4 regions of the Alteromonas sp. B31-7 genome follow, and region 3 is predicted to be linked to each of the others. Evidence: predicted binding sites of a transcription regulator. Region 3 holds the regulator's gene; each other region holds the start of a gene.
What was found. The regulator sigma-54, encoded in region 3, starts transcription at its own class of promoters, with help from an activator protein. The targets are predictions, from matches to a motif close to GTTGGCACGNNNNTNGNNT.
Positions count from the first base shown of each region.

Region 1: IUA53_RS11755 (formate/nitrite transporter family protein) is a predicted target of sigma-54. The motif match lies at 2,682-2,700, and genes of this name have one in related genera.
Region 2: IUA53_RS12805 (EF-hand domain-containing protein) is a predicted target of sigma-54. The motif match lies at 1,928-1,946, and genes of this name have one in related genera.
Region 4: IUA53_RS04345 (DUF2726 domain-containing protein) is a predicted target of sigma-54. The motif match lies at 1,609-1,627, and genes of this name have one in related genera.

Region 1 covers NZ_CP065233.1:2,743,572-2,748,270, reverse strand. Annotated here, with positions in the region: gene IUA53_RS11760 (bifunctional protein-serine/threonine kinase/phosphatase) at 1-1,541, opposite strand, end outside; gene IUA53_RS11755 (formate/nitrite transporter family protein) at 1,583-2,431, opposite strand; gene seqA (replication initiation negative regulator SeqA) at 3,091-3,777, shown strand; gene pgm (phosphoglucomutase (alpha-D-glucose-1,6-bisphosphate-dependent)) at 3,808-4,699, shown strand, end outside.
Region 2 covers NZ_CP065233.1:2,961,607-2,966,305, reverse strand. Annotated here, with positions in the region: gene IUA53_RS12810 (putative bifunctional diguanylate cyclase/phosphodiesterase) at 1-1,801, shown strand, start outside; gene IUA53_RS12805 (EF-hand domain-containing protein) at 2,033-2,317, shown strand; gene IUA53_RS12800 (sensor histidine kinase) at 2,416-3,813, shown strand; gene IUA53_RS12795 (hypothetical protein) at 3,815-4,405, shown strand; gene IUA53_RS12790 (sigma 54-interacting transcriptional regulator) at 4,402-4,699, shown strand, end outside.
Region 3 covers NZ_CP065233.1:3,739,807-3,744,505, reverse strand. Annotated here, with positions in the region: gene IUA53_RS16355 (HPr family phosphocarrier protein) at 88-360, opposite strand; gene rapZ (RNase adapter RapZ) at 360-1,205, opposite strand; gene ptsN (PTS IIA-like nitrogen regulatory protein PtsN) at 1,235-1,678, opposite strand; gene hpf (ribosome hibernation promoting factor) at 1,688-1,975, opposite strand; gene IUA53_RS16335 (RNA polymerase factor sigma-54) at 2,005-3,489, opposite strand; gene lptB (LPS export ABC transporter ATP-binding protein) at 3,567-4,292, opposite strand; gene lptA (lipopolysaccharide transport periplasmic protein LptA) at 4,295-4,699, opposite strand, start outside.
Region 4 covers NZ_CP065233.1:1,026,928-1,031,626, forward strand. Annotated here, with positions in the region: gene IUA53_RS04335 (cobalamin biosynthesis protein CobD/CbiB) at 1-77, opposite strand, end outside; gene IUA53_RS04340 (5'-methylthioadenosine/adenosylhomocysteine nucleosidase) at 81-779, opposite strand; gene IUA53_RS04345 (DUF2726 domain-containing protein) at 941-1,528, opposite strand; gene IUA53_RS04350 (hypothetical protein) at 1,670-2,065, opposite strand; gene IUA53_RS04355 (FAD-dependent oxidoreductase) at 2,391-3,806, opposite strand; gene gltB (glutamate synthase large subunit) at 3,822-4,699, opposite strand, start outside.

The sequences.
Region 1 (4,699 bases), 1.0 Mb from region 3:
AGTGTATCGTCTAACCAAGGGGGGATTTCTCGATGCGATGACAACACACTGTGGTAGCGCAGACGCTGCTGGGCTGAAATCGTGCGCGCCTTGGCCACATTTGTGCCATAAGGAAATCGGCCACTGAGCATGTAATACGTAAGTACCGCTAATGAAAATAAATCAGAGACTTCTCGGCCGGTATCACCGAGAAAATATTCAGGCGCACTGTAAGTGGCGGTACCTAGTACGTGTTGATCGCCATTTTCGTCTTGGTTTAACTCGCTTATTCCTGCCACATAGGCTGCGCCCAAGTCGATAATCGTGCATTTACCGGCGCTATTTATCATGATGTTTTCTGGGCGAATATCCTGATGCAAAATACCTTCACGGTGAATAGCGTTTAAGCCATTGGCTATCTGTTCCACAATATCCCGCACTTGAGAGACGCTCGGTGTAGGGTTATCAACTAACCATTGCGCAAGGGTTTGCCCCTCGACGTATTGAAACACACTATACTGCTGCGTTGGTGCAGTTTTGCGGGGAGGGCTTTTAATCACGTGGGGGTTAGTTATCCGCTTTGCCAGCCATTCTTCAAGGCTAAATAACGTCACTTGCTTTTCACTTTGGGCAAGTTCAGTGGCTAAGGTTTTTATGACTAACCTTTCTTGTGTATTTGTCTCTTTAGCTAAATACAAAGCACTGCGTGCAGATTGATACAGTAACCTTTCTATAAGGTAACCATCTAAATTTGCGCCTTCCTCTAATGCGTTCGCCAAAGGGAGTGGGGTGTCTTCTATCGCGAGCGGCGCGTTAGCCAGTTGATCAATTGTAATCACCTGACAAGTCAGGTTGTCATCACTTTTATTCGCGGTTGCACAATCTACAATACGTTCGGCAGTGGTGTTATTGAGAGACTCCCCGAGCACCACTTCGCCTAATTGATGTGCTGGCACAAATTCATGCACGCCATCTGTCATCATGACCAGGGTGTCTTTTGTTTCTAACCCAATGCTGTGGTATTCAATATCCAGTTTTGATTTGAACCCTAAGGCATTCGCGAGAAAGCTACCACCATGCTCGCCTACCGTGCGGTGGGCGGACGTAATAATGTCATAATTATCTGCTTTAAAAATACCAATACATGCATCGCCCACGTGAAAAATATGGGCGTTGTTTCCCTTAATAATGATCACGGAAAAGGTACATACATACCCTCTATCTGGCGAGTAGCAATAAGGGCTATCTTGAGTACGTCGATAAAGGGTGGCGTTGATATTGCGAATCACCATGGTCGCGCTTTGAATGACTGTCCAGGTATCTGGCGTGAGATAGTAACTTTCTAAAAACGTTTTCACAGCGAGGTCGCTCGCGACTTGGCTTACCGAACTGCTGCTGATCCCATCTGAGAGGACAAAGCAATGGCCTTTTAATTGCTGGCTAAGGTTTGATGTAACTGCTGCGACATCAATAATATGACAGCCACAGGCATCTTGATTAATTGGTTTAGCGCCTGCGCTAGAATATTCGCTGTAGGTAAGTGTGGTGAGTTGGTTTTTCATAAGTAAAAACCGCCAGCGAATGGCCGGCGGTTATCTGAGCGTTAAACTACCGCGGCTTTAGTCGCAGGTTTACCTGCTACCGGAATTTTGCGCTTAGGTGCAGTTTTCACGTGGGTGGTATAAATGGTTAAGCCAGTGAAGGCTAAGCCGCCAACCAGGTTCCCCAAGGCTGTAGGAATCTCATTCCATACGAAGTAATCCATCACTGAGAAGTCACCGCCCATGATTAAACCAAATGGAAACAGGAACATGTTCACAACCGAGTGCTCAAAACCCATAAAGAAGAACAGCATGATAGGGAACCACATTGCCAACACCTTGCCACTTACATGTGTTGAAATCATCGCGCCCACAACGCCTAATGACACCATCCAGTTACATAGCATTCCGCGTATAAAGATGGTGATCCAGCCAGCCACGCCGTGTTCAGCGTAACCTAAGGTTCTTGCTTCACCAATGCTGGCTACCTTAGTGGCAATAGCGCCGCCATCGACGTTGTAGCCCATGGTGAAAATGTACGACATCATAAAGGCCACGGTGAGTGCGCCTGCAAAGTTACCCAAGAAAACAAACCCCCAGTTACGGAGAATTTGTGAGGGCGTTACGCCGGGCCGCTTCGCTAACCACGCCAGTGGCGTTAACATGAAAACACCGGTGAGTAGGTCGAAGCCCATTAAGTACAGCATACAAAAGCCGATGGGAAAGAGAACGGCGCCAATGAGGAACACCCCTGTTTGCACGGCAACGGTAATAGCAAAGACAGCCGCTAGAGCCAATATAGCACCAGCCATAAATGCGCGAATGAGAGTGTCTCGGGTAGACATGTAAATTTTAGCTTCACCTGCATCTACCATTTTTGTGGCAAATTCAGCGGGTTGTAAATACGCCATAGTTAATTACCTTTGTTGTTGTTCAGTTAAATGTCAGTCACTGCCGTTTTCACCTGCCTAAAACGAAAAAAGACGTCCACAGCGCTCTTCAATGAAGAAAAGTGCTATGGACGTCTTTATCCGAATAAACAAATTGTGAATGCACGTACTACGGGTGACCAGTGCAGATTCCTCATGTAGCCGCTGTTACTTACATCGATGTAAGCACTTACGTCATTGTAAGTCAGTGCGAGTACAAGTGATTATTACTAAGCGAAATTAATGCCATCGCCATTAACTTTATATTTATTCTTTTTATTTCAATTGGTTGCATTTGTGATGTCTGCGATGGAAACAAGGCGAGGACAGCCGCTCTTTTCGAACTTGGTGCAAAATTAGCCTTGACTGCACCAATATGAACACATAAATAACGTCAAGGAAGCAAAGCTGACTTGCCGCTGACGAGGGGGGAAGTGCAAAGCACTTATGAATATCGTCATGGTATTTTCTAAAACGTCCTGGCACTGAGTTACATGTTATTGTCATGTTTAATACGCATAATCTTCAATCCAAGGTGAATCGGTTTTCACCTAATGGATAAAATACTCACCAGATCATAAATAGTGCTGCGTTAGCGAGTTGGGTTGTCTATAATGGTGCCTCATGTTAAGGAAGTAGTTATGAAAAGCATTGAAATAGATGACGATTTATATGCATTTATCGCTAGCCAAACCAAGCATATTGGCGAGAGTGCATCACAAATTCTTCGTAGGTTATTGTTGCCTGAAGATGGCGCAGCGGTAAATACACCACAAGCGACACCCGCAGCACCTAAGGTAGAAACGGCTAAAGCCACGGAGGCAGTAAAGCCTGCACCCGCCGTTAAGAAAACGACTGCGGCTGCGCCAAAGCAGCCCACAAAAACGGCAGCCCCAGCGAGAACGCCGAAGGTAGCAGCCACGGCTAAGCCATCTCCGCAAGCGCCTGTTTCAGAAGATATTCAAACGCACAAGAAAAACGATATTGTCGATGCGGTGTCACAGGATGCGCTTGCAACCTTCACCAAGCGCGTTGATCAATTCTTGTTTATCTTAAGTGCAGCGCACAAACTCAACGCGAACAGCTTTAGTCAGGTTGAGTCTATTGTGGGTAAAAACAGAACTTACTTCGCAAAAAGCAAAGAAGCTTTGCTTGAAAATGGCAGCAGTACCAATCCGAAAGCCATACCTGATAGCGACTATTGGGTTGTGACTAACAACAATACGGCAAAGAAAGTAAACATGCTGGAACAAGTTTTGCGTAAACTGGGTTACGCACCAGAGGTAGTTGAAACGGTGGTGAACCGATTTGCACCGGAAGGTAAATAAAAACAGTCAATACTGAATAAGGACGATTTCATGGCATTACATCCGCAAGCAGGTAAAGCTGCCGCTCCCGAACAACTTATCAATGTTGCCGCATTGGTAAGTCAATATTACAGCTATAAGCCAGACGCTTCTGCACCCGGTGAAGCGGTAAGTTTTGGTACATCAGGGCACCGAGGCAGCGCGGCTAATTTTACTTTCACTGATACTCACATTGCGGCAATTTGCCAAGCTTTGGTTGAGTACAGAGAGCAAGAAGGTATTACGGGCCCACTTTACGTAGGTAAAGATACCCACGCCTTGTCGGAACCGGCCATGATAACGGCAATAGAAGTGCTAGGTGCTAACGGGGTTGATGTTATTATTCAGCGCAGTGACAACGAAAGTATGGGGTACACGCCTACACCGGTTATTTCTCGTACCATTATTCGACACAACCGCAATAGCAGTGATAAAGCCGATGGTGTTGTGATTACACCGTCACACAATCCTCCAGAAGATGGGGGCTTTAAGTATAACCCTCCCCATGGCGGCCCAGCCGACAGCGACGTCACCAAACAAATTCAAGATCGCGCAAATGCGCTTATTGCTGATGGAAATGTGGCAGTAAAACGGGTAGATATTCGCCAAGCCAAAGCACGAGGCTTGGTGCGCGAAGAAGATTTTATGGAACCCTACATCGACGATTTGGCCAGCGTGATAGATATGCAAGCCATTGCCGATGCCAACCTTAAACTTGGCACCGATCCCCTAGGTGGTGCGGGAGTAGGTTACTGGTCTAAGATTGCAGAAAAGTATGGCCTGAACATTACCGTTGTTAATCAAGCGGTCGATCCCCAATTCGGTTTTATGCGCAGAGATAAAGACGGCAAATTACGTATGGATTGCTCAAGCGCGTATGCCATGGCTGGATTAATTGAATTAA
Region 2 (4,699 bases), 780 kb from region 3:
CATAAAAGAACAAGCTGGGCGAGTAGGCCAACGGCTTATCGAGCCATTCTTTCAACAGGCTGACGTTCAGGCCTTACCAGAGGGCAGTTCGTACGATCAGCATGCAATTGCGGTAAGGCATACGATTGGGAAAGACATATACCCCGATGGGTATCTGGTTTTATTTTTTGATACCAAATCGTCGGTGTCTAGCGGTATTTCCTCATTACTTTGGCAAATCTTTCCGCTTGTTTTTGCATTTTGGTTGTTTTGCGTACTTTGCAGTTTGTATTGGATACACCGTTTATTAAAGCCGCTGACGAATTTAACGTCGTTTACGCACTCGGTCATCGAAACAAAAGACTATGCGCTTAGAAACCACCTAGTGGACAACAACGAAGTGGGAGCCCTTGGCGACAGCATTAACCGCTTGCTTGAAATGATTGAAGTAGAGCTACTTATTAATCATGAACAAAAACAAATATTAATTGAACAGCAAGACGAAATGTCTCGATTAGCGAATTATGACAGTTTAACCGGCTTACCCAATCGCCAGTTTGTACTTGATAACCTTAAACTAGAGTTAGCCAGAGCAAAGCGTAACAATGATGATTTAGCCTTGCTGTTTTTTGATTTAGATGGCTTTAAAGGCATTAACGATTCATTAGGTCATGAAACCGGCGATTTAATTCTTATTGAAGTGGCAGATAGGGTGAGCGACCTGGTTCGCGAAGGGGATCTTGTGGCGCGTTTAGGCGGCGATGAGTTTCTTATTTTACCTGACCGCGATGTGAGAGATGCCAGTATTGAAAGTTTAGCCTCTCGTCTTATTGCTGCATTTGAACAACCTTTCAACCTAAGAGGCTTGTCGCTGACGGTGGGGGTTAGTGTTGGTATCGCCAAAGCAGCAGATGCGCACTACAACTTAAGTGAGTTAATGAGTAATGCTGACCTAGCAATGTACCGTTCAAAGGCAAAAGGGCGGGGCAGTTTTACCGTATTTACCCTGGATATGGTGGCTTCCCATAAGCGGAAGTTACATTTAGCAAACGCCATTGAGCAAAGCCTAAGCCAAAACGAGTTTGAGGTGTACTACCAAGTTAAGGTTAATAAGCACGCTGAGATAGTGGGCTTAGAAGCCTTGCTACGTTGGGAACACCCAGAATTCGGTATGGTAATGCCGAGTGAATTTATTCCAATTGCTGAACAAGGCGGAAAGATAAGTGCCATAACGCAATGGGTAATAGAGCGTGTTAGTGAAGATTTACCCCGTTTACGGCAGTGGCTAAATAAGCGGTTTCGGGTGTCCATTAATTTATCAGGGCATGATTTACGCAATAGCCATCTATTCGATAATATTTATACGGTGTTCCAATCGTATCAGGTGAATCCCGAATACGTAGAATTTGAAGTGACAGAGTCGGCCTATCTAGAAAACTTTGCGTTATCCAATAAGTTTTTTAAACGGATGAGTAATATGGGCTGTGCGATTGCGTTGGACGACTTTGGAACCGGCTATTCGTCGTTAAGTTATCTTACGCAAATAAGTATAGATACATTAAAAATAGACAAGCAATTTATCCGGGAATTGGAAACCTCTGAGCGCAGCCAACTGGTGACGGGGGCAATTATAGATTTAGCTAAACGGCTATCTTTGAGTGTATGTGCAGAGGGCATTGAAGGTCCGTTCCAGTGGCAATATCTCACCGAACACGGGTGTGATCAAATTCAAGGTTATATGTTCAGTAAACCTGTCCCCCTTTCTACTTTACTTGAAATGCCCGCCGCATTTGATGTTGCCGCTTTGGTGAATAAACAATAGTGTTTGTTTTTCACGCTCTCCCGATTTACACAACTATGGGTAAAAGTGTTACCAATAAGAGACATTGTGTTAAGCGTTAAACGGAAAGGTAGGCTTTAAGTTGTTATTATTTATGGTTTATTTTGCATTGGCTCGAAATTAGCTATGCTAATAATGAGTGACGCGCCAGGGGTTGAGTAAAAAGAAGAGCGCAATAAGGGATTTATAGATATGCAGCAATGCGGAGGATTCATGATGAAACGGCGAGAGAAAGTATTTTTATTGTTACTTACCATAGCAGCCCTTCAAGGGATTATGGTGGCAGAGGCAAACGCCACCGCCGCACAACGGTTAATGCAGCAATTAGACGTTAATAAAGACGGTGTCATATCACTGAAAGAAGCGGTACGCCATACTGAGCTTTTGCGTAACTTCGGATTAATTGACGACAACGAAGATGGCAAATTAACGGAAACTGAGTTGGCAAAAAGTAAACTCACCCCAGGCAGTACCGCTCCTAACAAAGCGGGGGATTAGTCCCGTAGGGCAGATGACCTTCCCGACACATTTTATCGGTAAGGTAATAATTTAGAAAGGATAAGGTTCTGATCGACAAATTCTCGTTTGGCGAACGTCTGGTTCAATTCGGTTCGCTACGCCAACTTACGTTAGGCAGCTTTGTACTGGCACTTATTCCACTCATTGCATTGCTTTGGCAAAGTCAAAGTGATCTAGCGAAAGTGGGGAAAATGACCACGTTAGAAACCCGTTATGTGGTAGACGTGGTCGGCGATATGCAGCGTTTGGATGGTGCGGTGACGGCACTAGAGCGTAGTATTCGTCAATTTACGGTGATTAGAAATGAAAAAGTCGCTGCGCTGTCTGATAACGCCCTCGACCAATTTGCAGTGGCGGCTGATAATTTATGCCAAGCACTGTCGGTTCCAGCCACTTGTGACCCGCTCTTCGAACAATTGTCTCAGCTGTCAGACTATCGAAATATAGAAGATCAACTCTTACTAAATGCCTATTTAGCGTCGGTGTCCAGTAGCGTTACTGCGCTACGAGGGGAAGTTGAAAATGCCATTGCAAACCGCGTTAAAGTTCAGCAAGACGATTTAAACGCCATGCAAGCGAAGCAAGCGTGGTCAACAGCCATGCTGGTGAGTGTGTCTTTGCTGCTAATTTTGCTTGGCAGCCAACTTATTGTTAATCCAGTCAATAAATTAAAGCAAATTATTCGTATTGTGGCTCACCAAAAAGGGGACTTGCCCCCATTATCGCGCCACGCCCCCAGAGAGCTGATTGACGTTGAAAAAGATCTTCACTGGTTGCACGACAGGCTTCAGCAGCTAGAACACATCAGAACCGCATTACTGCGCCATGCAGCCCATGAGCTGAAGACGCCACTGGCCAGTATTAAAGAGGGGTGTAGTTTATTGTCTGAAAATGTGGTGGGTGAATTAAATAATGCTCAGCAGGAAGTGCTTTCATTACTTACCGGCAGTACGCAACGCCTGAATACCTTGGTGGAAAAGCTATTAGACTACAACTTACTATTGCAACAAGCGCAACCCAAACACGTGCAAACGCAACCTAAAAAGCTGGTGGATGCCTGTTTGGAAGACTATGCACTGGCATTGCAAGAACGTGAAGTCATCGTGAATGTTGATGTAGATAGCGCATGGATTGATGAAGAATTATTTCGCCGAATTCTTGATAATTTGGTGTCCAATGCTGTGGCACATGGTGCATTGGGTAGACCCATCAACGTACATATTTATCAAGCGGGCAAGTTCACTGTATTAGACGTTGCCAACCGAGGCAAAAAAATTCCTCAGTCCTCGGTGGCTACCCTCTTTGAGCCTTTCACACGAGGTGCGGAGCCTAGAAACGACAATGTTATTGGAACAGGACTAGGGTTGTCGATAGTTGCCGATTGTGCGCGCTTAATGCACGGCGATGTTAAGGTAGTTGATGTAGACTATGCCGATGTATGCTTTAGAGTGACAATTCCGCAACAGGAAAAATAAAATGAGAATAATAGTATTGATGCTGGCGATTGCGTTGACGTCAGCGTGTAGTGTCCTGTCAGAATCTAAAACGGCTGAGGTGACGCCGCAAGAAACACCCCCGACTCAGCCGCAAGTTGTTGAGCACAACGTTTGCTGGTTTACCCATGCGCCAGAAGGTTTCCCTGCGAATTGCGATGTCAGGTTTTGGGTGAATTTGTGGTTAGATGCTGACAGTACGCCGTGGAGTGAACGAAAAGAAGCCATCGCCCAATTAGGGAAAACCGAGGAAGACAAACTGCGTCAGTTTTTTCTCACCTTACCGACAGATACACCGTATCAGGATAAACTGCGTGCCCAGCTAGCGTTAGACGATATTACCGATCAATTTACTGAGCTGTCTAAAACCTTACTGTTAACCATTGCTGTTAAACCGAATAAACAGCAGATGGAACTAGAATCGGCCATGAGCGTATTGAGTAAAGAAAATGCGCACAATGCGCTGGCATTAAAATCATTACAAAAAGAACTAGACGCACAGCAGCGTAAATTAGAAGAATTATTACAAATAGAAGCAACATTGATGGACAAGAGCAGGAGTAATCAACAGTGAATGAGCCCAATGTCGACAAGCCACAGCTACTGCTAGTAGATGATGATAAAAGCCTTTTGCGTCTATTAACCATTCGCCTTGAAGGAGAAGGTTATCAAGTGACCGCTGTTGAAGACGGGCAAAGTGCACTTAAAAAATTACAAAACGACAGTTATGACGTGGTACTCAGCGACCTTCGTATGCCTGGGTTAGACGGCCTTAGTTTATTTGAAGAAATCATGGGCATCAGAAAAGATATACCGGTTATTTTGATGACAGCCCACGGCACCATTGCCGATGCTGTTTCTGCCACGC
Region 3 (4,699 bases):
AGAGGACAATATGCTTAGAATATAGCCACTTCGAGAGTGCAATTTAAGCTAAGAGAGGGGGAAGGGAGGCATTCGACTAACGCGCGCTTATTCGTCTTCGTTGAAGCGACCTTCAATTAACGTTTCAATGGCCTTTAACGCTTGTTCTTCATCTTTGCCTTCTACGACCACTTTGACTTGTTCACCTTGGTGACTTTCTAGCATCATGAGCCCAAGAACGCTGTTGGCATCTGCTTGTTTGTCGCCCTTTACAAGAATAATTTTAGCGTCAAATTGATTCGCTAATTGCACCAGTTGAGTAGCCGCTCTGGCGTGCAGGCCAAGCTTGTTCACAATGGTAAGTGTTTTTTCAATGGTCATTACTGATTCAATTCTCTATGTCGAAGTTGCACGTCAGGGTGCAAATCGCTGAAAGTCTTTGCCAATGTCTGGGCGATAAACACAGAGCGATGCTGGCCTCCGGTACACCCTATGGCGATGGTTACATAACTTCTGTTGTTACGCTCTAAGTGGGGAAGCCACGTGGTAATGAGGTTTTGAATTTGCCAAATAAACTTGGTCACCACCGGTTGAGAGCCTAAAAATACTTCTACGGGGGCATCTAACCCTGTCAGGTGTTTTAAATCAGGCTCCCAATGAGGGTTAGGGAGAAAACGGGCGTCGAAAACATAATCGGCATCTTTAGGAATACCATGTTTGAAGCCAAAGGATTCAAATACCAATACCAGGCGAGAACTCTTTTTACCTAAAATTCGCTCACGTATTAATTCAGCAAGTTGGTGAATGGTCAGTTTATCGGTATCTATGTATAAGTCTGCTCGTTCAATCACAGGAGCGAGTAAAGCGGCTTCTGCTTTAATAGATTCAGACAAAGACTTATTCAGTTTTGCCAATGGATGTAATCGTCGGGTTTCACTAAAGCGTTTGACGAGAATGTCGTCACTGGCATCAATGTAGACGATGGTCATGGACCAAGAAGAGGGAAGGTAGTCGAGTATTTCAACTAAATCGTCTGGGTTTTTGGGTAGGTTACGTACATCAATACTTACAGCAACTTGATCGTATTCGTCGACTACCGTATGGGTAAGGGTAGGTAATAAATTGACGGGGATATTATCTACGCAATAATACCCTAAATCTTCCAGTGCCCGTAAAGCAACAGACTTCCCTGACCCCGAACGACCACTAATAATAATTAGTTTCAATTGGCCTCTCCCTTAAGATGGCATTAGAGTTAGCTTAGCGCTGCAATAATATCGTCGCTATTGGTGGCACGCCTAATTGCCTTCACGGTCTCTTTGTCACTCAATTTACCTGCAACCGTGGCTAGGGTTTGTAAGTGCCCCTCGGTTTGCTCTTCTGGAACCAATAAGGCAAAGAAAATATCTACCGGTTGGTTGTCCAGCGCGTCAAAGTTGATGGCAGGGTTACTAGTTACAATAATGGCGATAACACTTTCCAATCCTGCCAGTCGACCATGAGGCAGTGCAATACCATTTCCAATACCCGTACTGCCCATTCTCTCGCGGTTCAATAGGCTCGTGAGTACTGTCGTTTCATCAATATTATCGTTGTTTTTGGCAGCGATATTACTGATGATCTCTAGAATTCGTTTTTTGCTGTTACATTGAACCGCACATTCAGTGCGGTCCAAACTTACGATTGCTTGAATTTCCATAAGCGTGAGTTAATGCTTTTTCAGCTTTTCCTTATGCTTTATGACTTGCCTGTCTAGTTTGTCAACCATGCTGTCTATTGCTGCATACATATCAGTATTTTCAGAGGAAGCAAAAACCTCAGCGCCACTTAAATGCATGGTCGCTTCGGCTTTCTGATTAAGTTTTTCAACATTGAGAATGACATGCACATTAGAAATGTGATCAAAGTGCCTCTCTAGTTTGCTGAACTTGGTATCGACATAATTACGCAAAGAGTCGGTGATTTCGACGTGATGACCAGTAAGGTTGATTTGCATATTTCGTCTTCCTTATATTTATGAGCCAGTTAAAGTAAGCTCTTTCGCTGGTTAGACGGTGGAATCGACAATGATTCCCGGTATTTTGCTATTGTCCGCCGGGCGACTTTAATGCCCTGTTCGGCCAACAATTGAGCAATCTTGCTATCACTTAGTGGCTTGCTTGGCGTTTCAGCCGCTACAAGCTTTTTAATCAGCGCGCGGATGGCAGTAGATGAACACTCACCCCCAGACTCCGTGGCAACGTGACTAGAAAAGAAGTACTTCAATTCAAATATCCCACGTGGGGTATGCATATACTTTTGCGTGGTGACACGTGAAATGGTGGATTCATGCATATCAACCATTTCAGCAACATCGTTAAGCACCATGGGCTTCATCATTTCAGGGCCATGTTCAAAAAAGCCCATTTGTTGCTGCACAATACAATTAGCAACCTTCATCAAGGTGTCGTTTCTTGATTCAAGACTTTTAATAAACCATTTTGCTTCCTGCATATGAGAGCGAATGAACTGCGAGTCGCTACTATTTTTCGCTCTTCTGCTCATGGCCGCATATTGCTGGTTCACACTAAGTTTAGGCAAGCTATCTGGATTAAGTTCAACCACCCAACGACCACTTTTCTTGGTGACCGAGACATCGGGTATAACATACTCAGGCTCTTTAGTGATAAGAGCGCTACCTGGGCGAGGATTCAATGTTTGCAACAAGCGCATAGCTTCGCGTAATTGATCTTCTTTAAGACGGCTTTTACGCATCAGCGTACGATAGTCTTTGCTACTGAGTAGGTCTGAGTATTCTTCTATCAGTTGTTTGGCTTCTTTTAACCAAGGCGTATCATCTGAAAATTGGCGAAGCTGAACCATCAAGCATTCTTGTGGTGTACGCGAGCCTGAACCAATAGGATCGAACATCTGAATACGTTTTAATACGCATTCCACTTCGTCTAATTCAACCGGCTCCTCCATATCTTCGGAGTTGACAGACTCTAAAATGTCGTCAAGGGTGACGGTAAGATAACCAGACTCGTCAATTGAATCGATAATAGCCGTTGCGATGGCACGGTCAGTATCTGAAAAGTGGGTAAGACGCATTTGCCATAGCAAATGTGCTTGAATGTCTTCGGTGGTTTCGCCTTGGAAAATCTGCTCATCGTCATTATTCGAGGGCCCAGGGGCGGGTGCAGAAGACGCTGAGTAATATTCGTCCCACGTGCTGTCTATGGGTAATTCATCAGGTAGGTCATTCTTCTCTAATGCGTCACCGGCTTCAAGCGTATCGCTTGATGCGGTAGTAACGGCGTCTTGAGCGACGTCATCCCCGTCGATATTGTTTTTCTCTAATTGAGGCTCATCACTGCCTTCTTCTACTTCAAGTAGAGGATTTGAGTCTAGGGCTTCCTGGATCTCCTGTTGCAGGTCGAGCGTTGACAGCTGCAGCAGTTTTATCGCCTGCTGTAGCTGAGGTGTCATGGTAAGTTGTTGACTGAACTTTAACTGTAAAGATGGTTTCATCTACGTCTTATTTACTGTGCTCTTATTGTGAATATACCAGGTGCATAATTTGAAAAATGACAATTCTGTTACATTAACTATAGCCTGAATTGTTCACCTAGGTATACATCCCTTACTTTTTGATTACTTAAAACCTGCTCTGCCGTTCCTTGGGCTATTAATTCACCGTGACTCACAATGTAGGCTTTTTCACATACATCCAATGTTTCTCGTACATTGTGGTCTGTAATGAGGATACCGATACCTCTATCACGAAGGTGCTGTATTATCTTCTTTATATCATTAACCGATATAGGATCAACACCAGCAAATGGTTCATCGAGTAAAATAAATTGCGGATTGGCTGCTAGCGCACGCGCAATCTCTACGCGACGGCGTTCTCCACCTGATAAACTCATTCCTGTACTATTACGTATATGGTTAATATTAAATTCATCAAGAAGGGCGTCGGCTTCTTCTTCCTGTTGTGATGAATTTAAATCTTTTCGTGTCTGTAAAATCGCCATGATGTTTTCAAACACGGTTAGCTTGCGAAAAATAGAGGCTTCCTGTGGCAGGTAGCCAATGCCCTTACGTGCGCGTTCGTGCATAGGCTGGTGGGTGAGCTCACCATCATCAATGGTGATTTTTCCCTTATCTAGTGGCACAAGACCCACAATCATGTAAAAGGTGGTGGTTTTACCTGCGCCGTTAGGGCCTAGTAAGCCCACGATTTGCCCGGTTGAGACCGACAAACTAACGTCTCTCACTACTTGGCGAGATTTATAGGCTTTGGCTAAGTTACTTGCGCTTAGTGTTGCCATGGTTAGTTATCGTCCTCGTTATTCTCGTCTTCTTTCGCCTTCTCATCGGTCAGCTTGCGAATCGCTTCTGGTCGAAAAACGGTGGTCACTCTGCCTTCATCATTGTCACCGCTGCCGGTGGCAAGAAGCTGTTCGGTAATCATGTCAAAGGTGATTTTATCGCCTTTCACAGAACTGGTGTCTTGTTGCAGCTCTGCATTGCCGTCTAACGAGAGAGTGCGATTAACCACTTCATAGCGAATTTCATTGGCTTTGGCTGTTACCGGGGTGCCGTCTTCTAAGGTTTGCGAATAACTTGCTGGCGCGCCTCTGGCGATGAATATTTCACGGCCTTCGCCTTCTGTTGCAACCACTTCCACTTCATCTGCGTTAATCACTAACGTGCCTTGGGAAATACGCACGTTATC
Region 4 (4,699 bases), 1.9 Mb from region 3:
CATAATGCATCTACCAATACGGCCAACCAAAGCACCAGTATGCTTTGGTAGGCAGAATCAGTTAACAGGGCATCCATCAGTTAGGCAAGTGCTTTAACCATGGCCATCACCAACTTTGCGGAGTTTTTCGCCGCTGTTTCTAGGTATTCTTTAAAGGATACTGATGAGGTTTTTCCAGCGATATCTGAAAGAGAGCGAATGACTAAAAATGGCACGTCGAGCATGTAACATGTTTGACCTATCGCTGCGCCTTCCATTTCGACGGCTTTCATCGCTGGAAACTTAGTTCTCAGCGCCGCCACGGCTTCGTCGCTGCCGATAAAGGCATCACCGGTACAAATAAGGCCACTAGTCACCTGAATACCTGATATATCATTGGCAGCATGTTGTGCGGCTTCAATGAGTTTAGGATCGCTTTTATAGTCTTCGGGCATGCCGGCACATTGGCCCAATGAGTAGCCAAAGTGAGTGAGATCGACGTCATGGTGAATGAGGTTTTCTCCAATGACCAAGTCGCCAATATTGAGTTGCGTATCGAAACCGCCAGCAGAACCGGTATTAACAATAGCATCCGGCGAGAATTGCTCGATAAGCACGGTAGTGGCAAGTGCTGATGCAACTTTACCTATACCACATTTTACGAGGATAACGTCCACCCCGTGTAACATGCCTTGATAAAAGGTTAGATGCTTCCATTGCACTTCTTTTACTTCTGACAGCGACGCTTTCAATAGCGCCACTTCTTCATCCATTGCACCTAAAATGCCAATTTTGTTCATAACTTTACCAATAACCAAATAATAATGATGCGTATAACTGCACGTGAATGCGCTAATTGTATAAGGAAAGCGACCTTCCTGGTAGGAAAAAGCCTTTGTCGCCGTAACAAGCGAGAGCAACAAAGGCTAGGGGGAAACTAAGGGATACTAAAGTGTGTAAATTACGCAGCGGCAGCGCGACTCGAACGAATTGGACGGGTTGGGCGTTTCGTCGGCTCTGGATTGTGTGTGGGTACTTGCGAAAGCTTTTGTTGCACACGGCGATAAGGAATTAATTTGTTTTCTAGACATTCCCGAATGTCATCCACACTGTACCCAGATTTTACTTTAATTCTTGCGTGGGGCACACCAGCGGCATCAAGTGCGCCAGAGACAAACCAGTCCCGCTGAGTTTTATAACCCTCTTTACCTTGATTATGTACCAAGTCGATGGCCAGTATTGGGCTCATGTCGTGCTTGTCGACTAAAACAAAGTCGAGTTGTCGAGATGATGCGCGGGACAGCGCTTGGCTCGCCGTTTTCTTATTCGCCGATTGGCGTACAGAAACAATGTCGCTGAGTTTAACGCGACACACAATTCTGAATTCTCGTCCCATGGCTTGTTCAATTAAGTTTAAGAATGAGTGCTCAACGGGAGTAAAAAGTTGAGGCTTTCGTCTAAAAGGGAAGGCAACGCCGCCATCAGACAGTTTAATAGCGCCCAATGCCACAACAATAAGTAACATCATTAAAATAATTGCCAGTTCCATCGTAATCCTCGCATATCAACGTGTAATGTGCGTCATAAAAATGACGCTTTTTTTGACACCTTTGGGGTTCGAGAAAGAATTTGCAAAGGCGGTGCCACATTGAACGAGGAGAGAGATGTTGAAGTGTTAACGGCAGCTAGGCTAGGGTTGTTGGATGATGAGCACATCAACTTGAGTGCCCAAACTGTCTGGCGATACCACAATACGAACCGAATCATCTGCAGCGGTAAGCATGGTGCGATGGTTAACAGGGGGGGTTACAACCCATCGCGGGTAGGTATTTTGATAGAAGGTAATTACCTGTTCTGGGGAGCGTTTTGTGAAATAGACTAAGCTAGCGGGTAAGCTATCGTCGAATTGCTGACACTGACGGGCATCGGTCATTAGCGAGACGTCAAAAAAGAAAGTAGGGCAAGACTGAGTAACAGGTACATTGAATGAACCGTTTGTGGTCACAGTATCGGCTAGAGCGTGGCTCGCCACTACTAGCCCGCTAAGTAAAACTAGATTGATGCTTTTACGTAAACCGCTCGTCATTATGCTTGTTAACCAATAATCGATTCTTTGAATCGATAATAGTGGGCTCGCTTCACAAGCGCAAAAGATAAATGGGGGCACTAGGTATGTTCATAACATAATGGGTATGAGGTTAAGCGATTTGTGAACGGGGTTTTCATCCCCCATCACGCCTCTTTGAAATACTGACACTGGGCATTGAATGGCTTATCAAATACCAGTGCAATGTTGACAGCGACTCTTATGGATGATGAGAATGTTCAATTGTTTACACCCACAAAAAAGCTCGCCGGAGCGAGCTTTTATATAGGCTAATTACAACGAGCCATGTGGACCAATAACGCGGTTATACGCCAATGTAATCCAAAATACCTTCAGCGGCTTTACGGCCTTCATCAATTGCCGTCACCACTAAATCACTGCCTCGTACCATATCGCCACCAGCAAAAATTTGCGGGTTAGACGTTTGGTAAGCAAACTTGCCAGCAGACGGCGCGCGAACACGGCCTTTTTCGTCTAGCATAATGCCAAACTCTGCAAACCAAGGGGCAGGGCTCGGTTGGAAACCGAATGCAATGATCACAGCGTCAGCTTCAAGCACATGTTCTGAGCCTTCAACTTCTACAGGGCGTCGACGACCGTTAATATCCGGTGGCCCCATTTCCGTTTTCACTAACTTAACGCCGCACGCTTTTCCGTTTTCATCAACCGCAATATCCAAAGGCTGTAAGTTAAACATAAACTCCACGCCTTCTTCTTTTGCATTCACCACCTCTTTACGTGAGCCGGGCATACTTTCTTCGTCACGACGGTAGGCACAGATAACTTTATCGGCACCTTGACGAATAGATGTACGTACACAGTCCATAGTGGTATCACCACCGCCGAGTACAACAACTCGCTTGCCTTTCATATCGATATAATCAGCTTCGTCTTTCTCTAAGCCCATAACACGATTCGTGTTAGCAATAAGAAAAGGTAGCGCGTCGAATACACCTTCAACATGTTCATTGTCGAAACCACCTTGCATAGATTTATAGGTACCCATGCCAAGGAAAACGGCGTCGTAATCGTCAAGGAGTGATTGGAATTCAACATCTTTACCAATCTCAGTATTGAGAACAAACTCGACACCCATTTCAGTAAAGATTTGACGACGTAGTTTGATAACGTCTTTTTCTAGCTTAAACGACGGAATACCAAAAGTGAGCAACCCACCAATTTCTTCGTATTTGTCGTAAACCACCGGTTTTACACCGTTGCGAACAAGTATGTCTGCACACGCAAGACCTGCTGGTCCTGCGCCTACAATAGCCACTTTCTTGTCGGTCCACACCACATCAGACATATCTGGGCGCCAGCCCATTTTAAAGGCGGTATCGGTAATGTATTTTTCAATACTTCCAATGGTGACCGCACCAAAGTCGTCATTCAATGTGCAAGCACCTTCGCATAGCCTGTCTTGTGGACATACGCGTCCACACACTTCAGGCAAGCTATTGGTCTTATGCGACAATTCCGCCGCTTCTATAATACGTCCTTCATTGGCGAGACTTAGCCATTGAGGAATGTAATTGTGAACGGGGCATTTCCACTCACAATAAGGGTTACCGCAATCTAAACAGCGGTCAGCTTGACCCTCTGTTTGAGGTTGGCTTAGCGGCTGGTAAATTTCAGCGAACTCTTGTTTACGCACCATTATCGGCTTTTTAGGCGGATCGATACGTTCAACATCGACAAACTGGTAAACATTCTTTGCCATAAACTTTATCTCCTCCTATTGCGCCTGAATGCGCAATTCCGCGCTAGAACGACTGATGTGGCCAAGTAGATTTTTCACATCACTGGTTTTTGGCTTAATAAGCTTAAAGCGTTTAAGCGTAGCGGCGAAATCGGTTAGCAACGACAATGAGTGATCGCTACCGGTTTCTTCATAATGCTGGTTGATTAGGCCACGTAGGTGCTCAACCAAAATGGCTTTATCTTCGACTGGCATGACATCAACCAATTCGGCATTCACACGATTATCAAGGTCGTCATTGTCATCCATCAGATAAGCAAATCCACCTGTCATACCCGCACCAAAGTTGACGCCTACAGGGCCTAGTACAGCAACAATACCACCGGTCATGTATTCACAACCGTTATCACCAATACCTTCAACCACGGCAATAGCACCAGAGTTACGAACCCCAAAACGTTCACCTGCACGACCAGCAGCAAATAATTTCCCGCCAGTAGCGCCGTACAAGCAGGTGTTACCCATGCTTGAACTTTCATGTGCGTTGTACTCAACACCTCTAGGCGGATTAATCACAAGCTTACCGCCTGTCATACCTTTACCCACGTAGTCATTGGCATCGCCAATAAGGTGCATATGAAGACCGCCAGCGTTCCAAACGCCGAAGCTTTGCCCCACTGTACCGGTCAATTCAACCTTAATTGGTGTGTCTTCAAAGTCGTGATTACCGTGATGTTTCGCAATTTCACCAGACAGCAATGCACCCACAGAGCGGTCTGTATTGCGAACCGCATACTTAAGGTTTATCGACTTGCTGTTCACCACGGCATCTTGCGCATCTTTTAGCATTTGCGCGTTTAACTCGCCTTTATCAACGGGCGCGTTAGTGGTTTGCGAACAGAACAAGCGTGTAT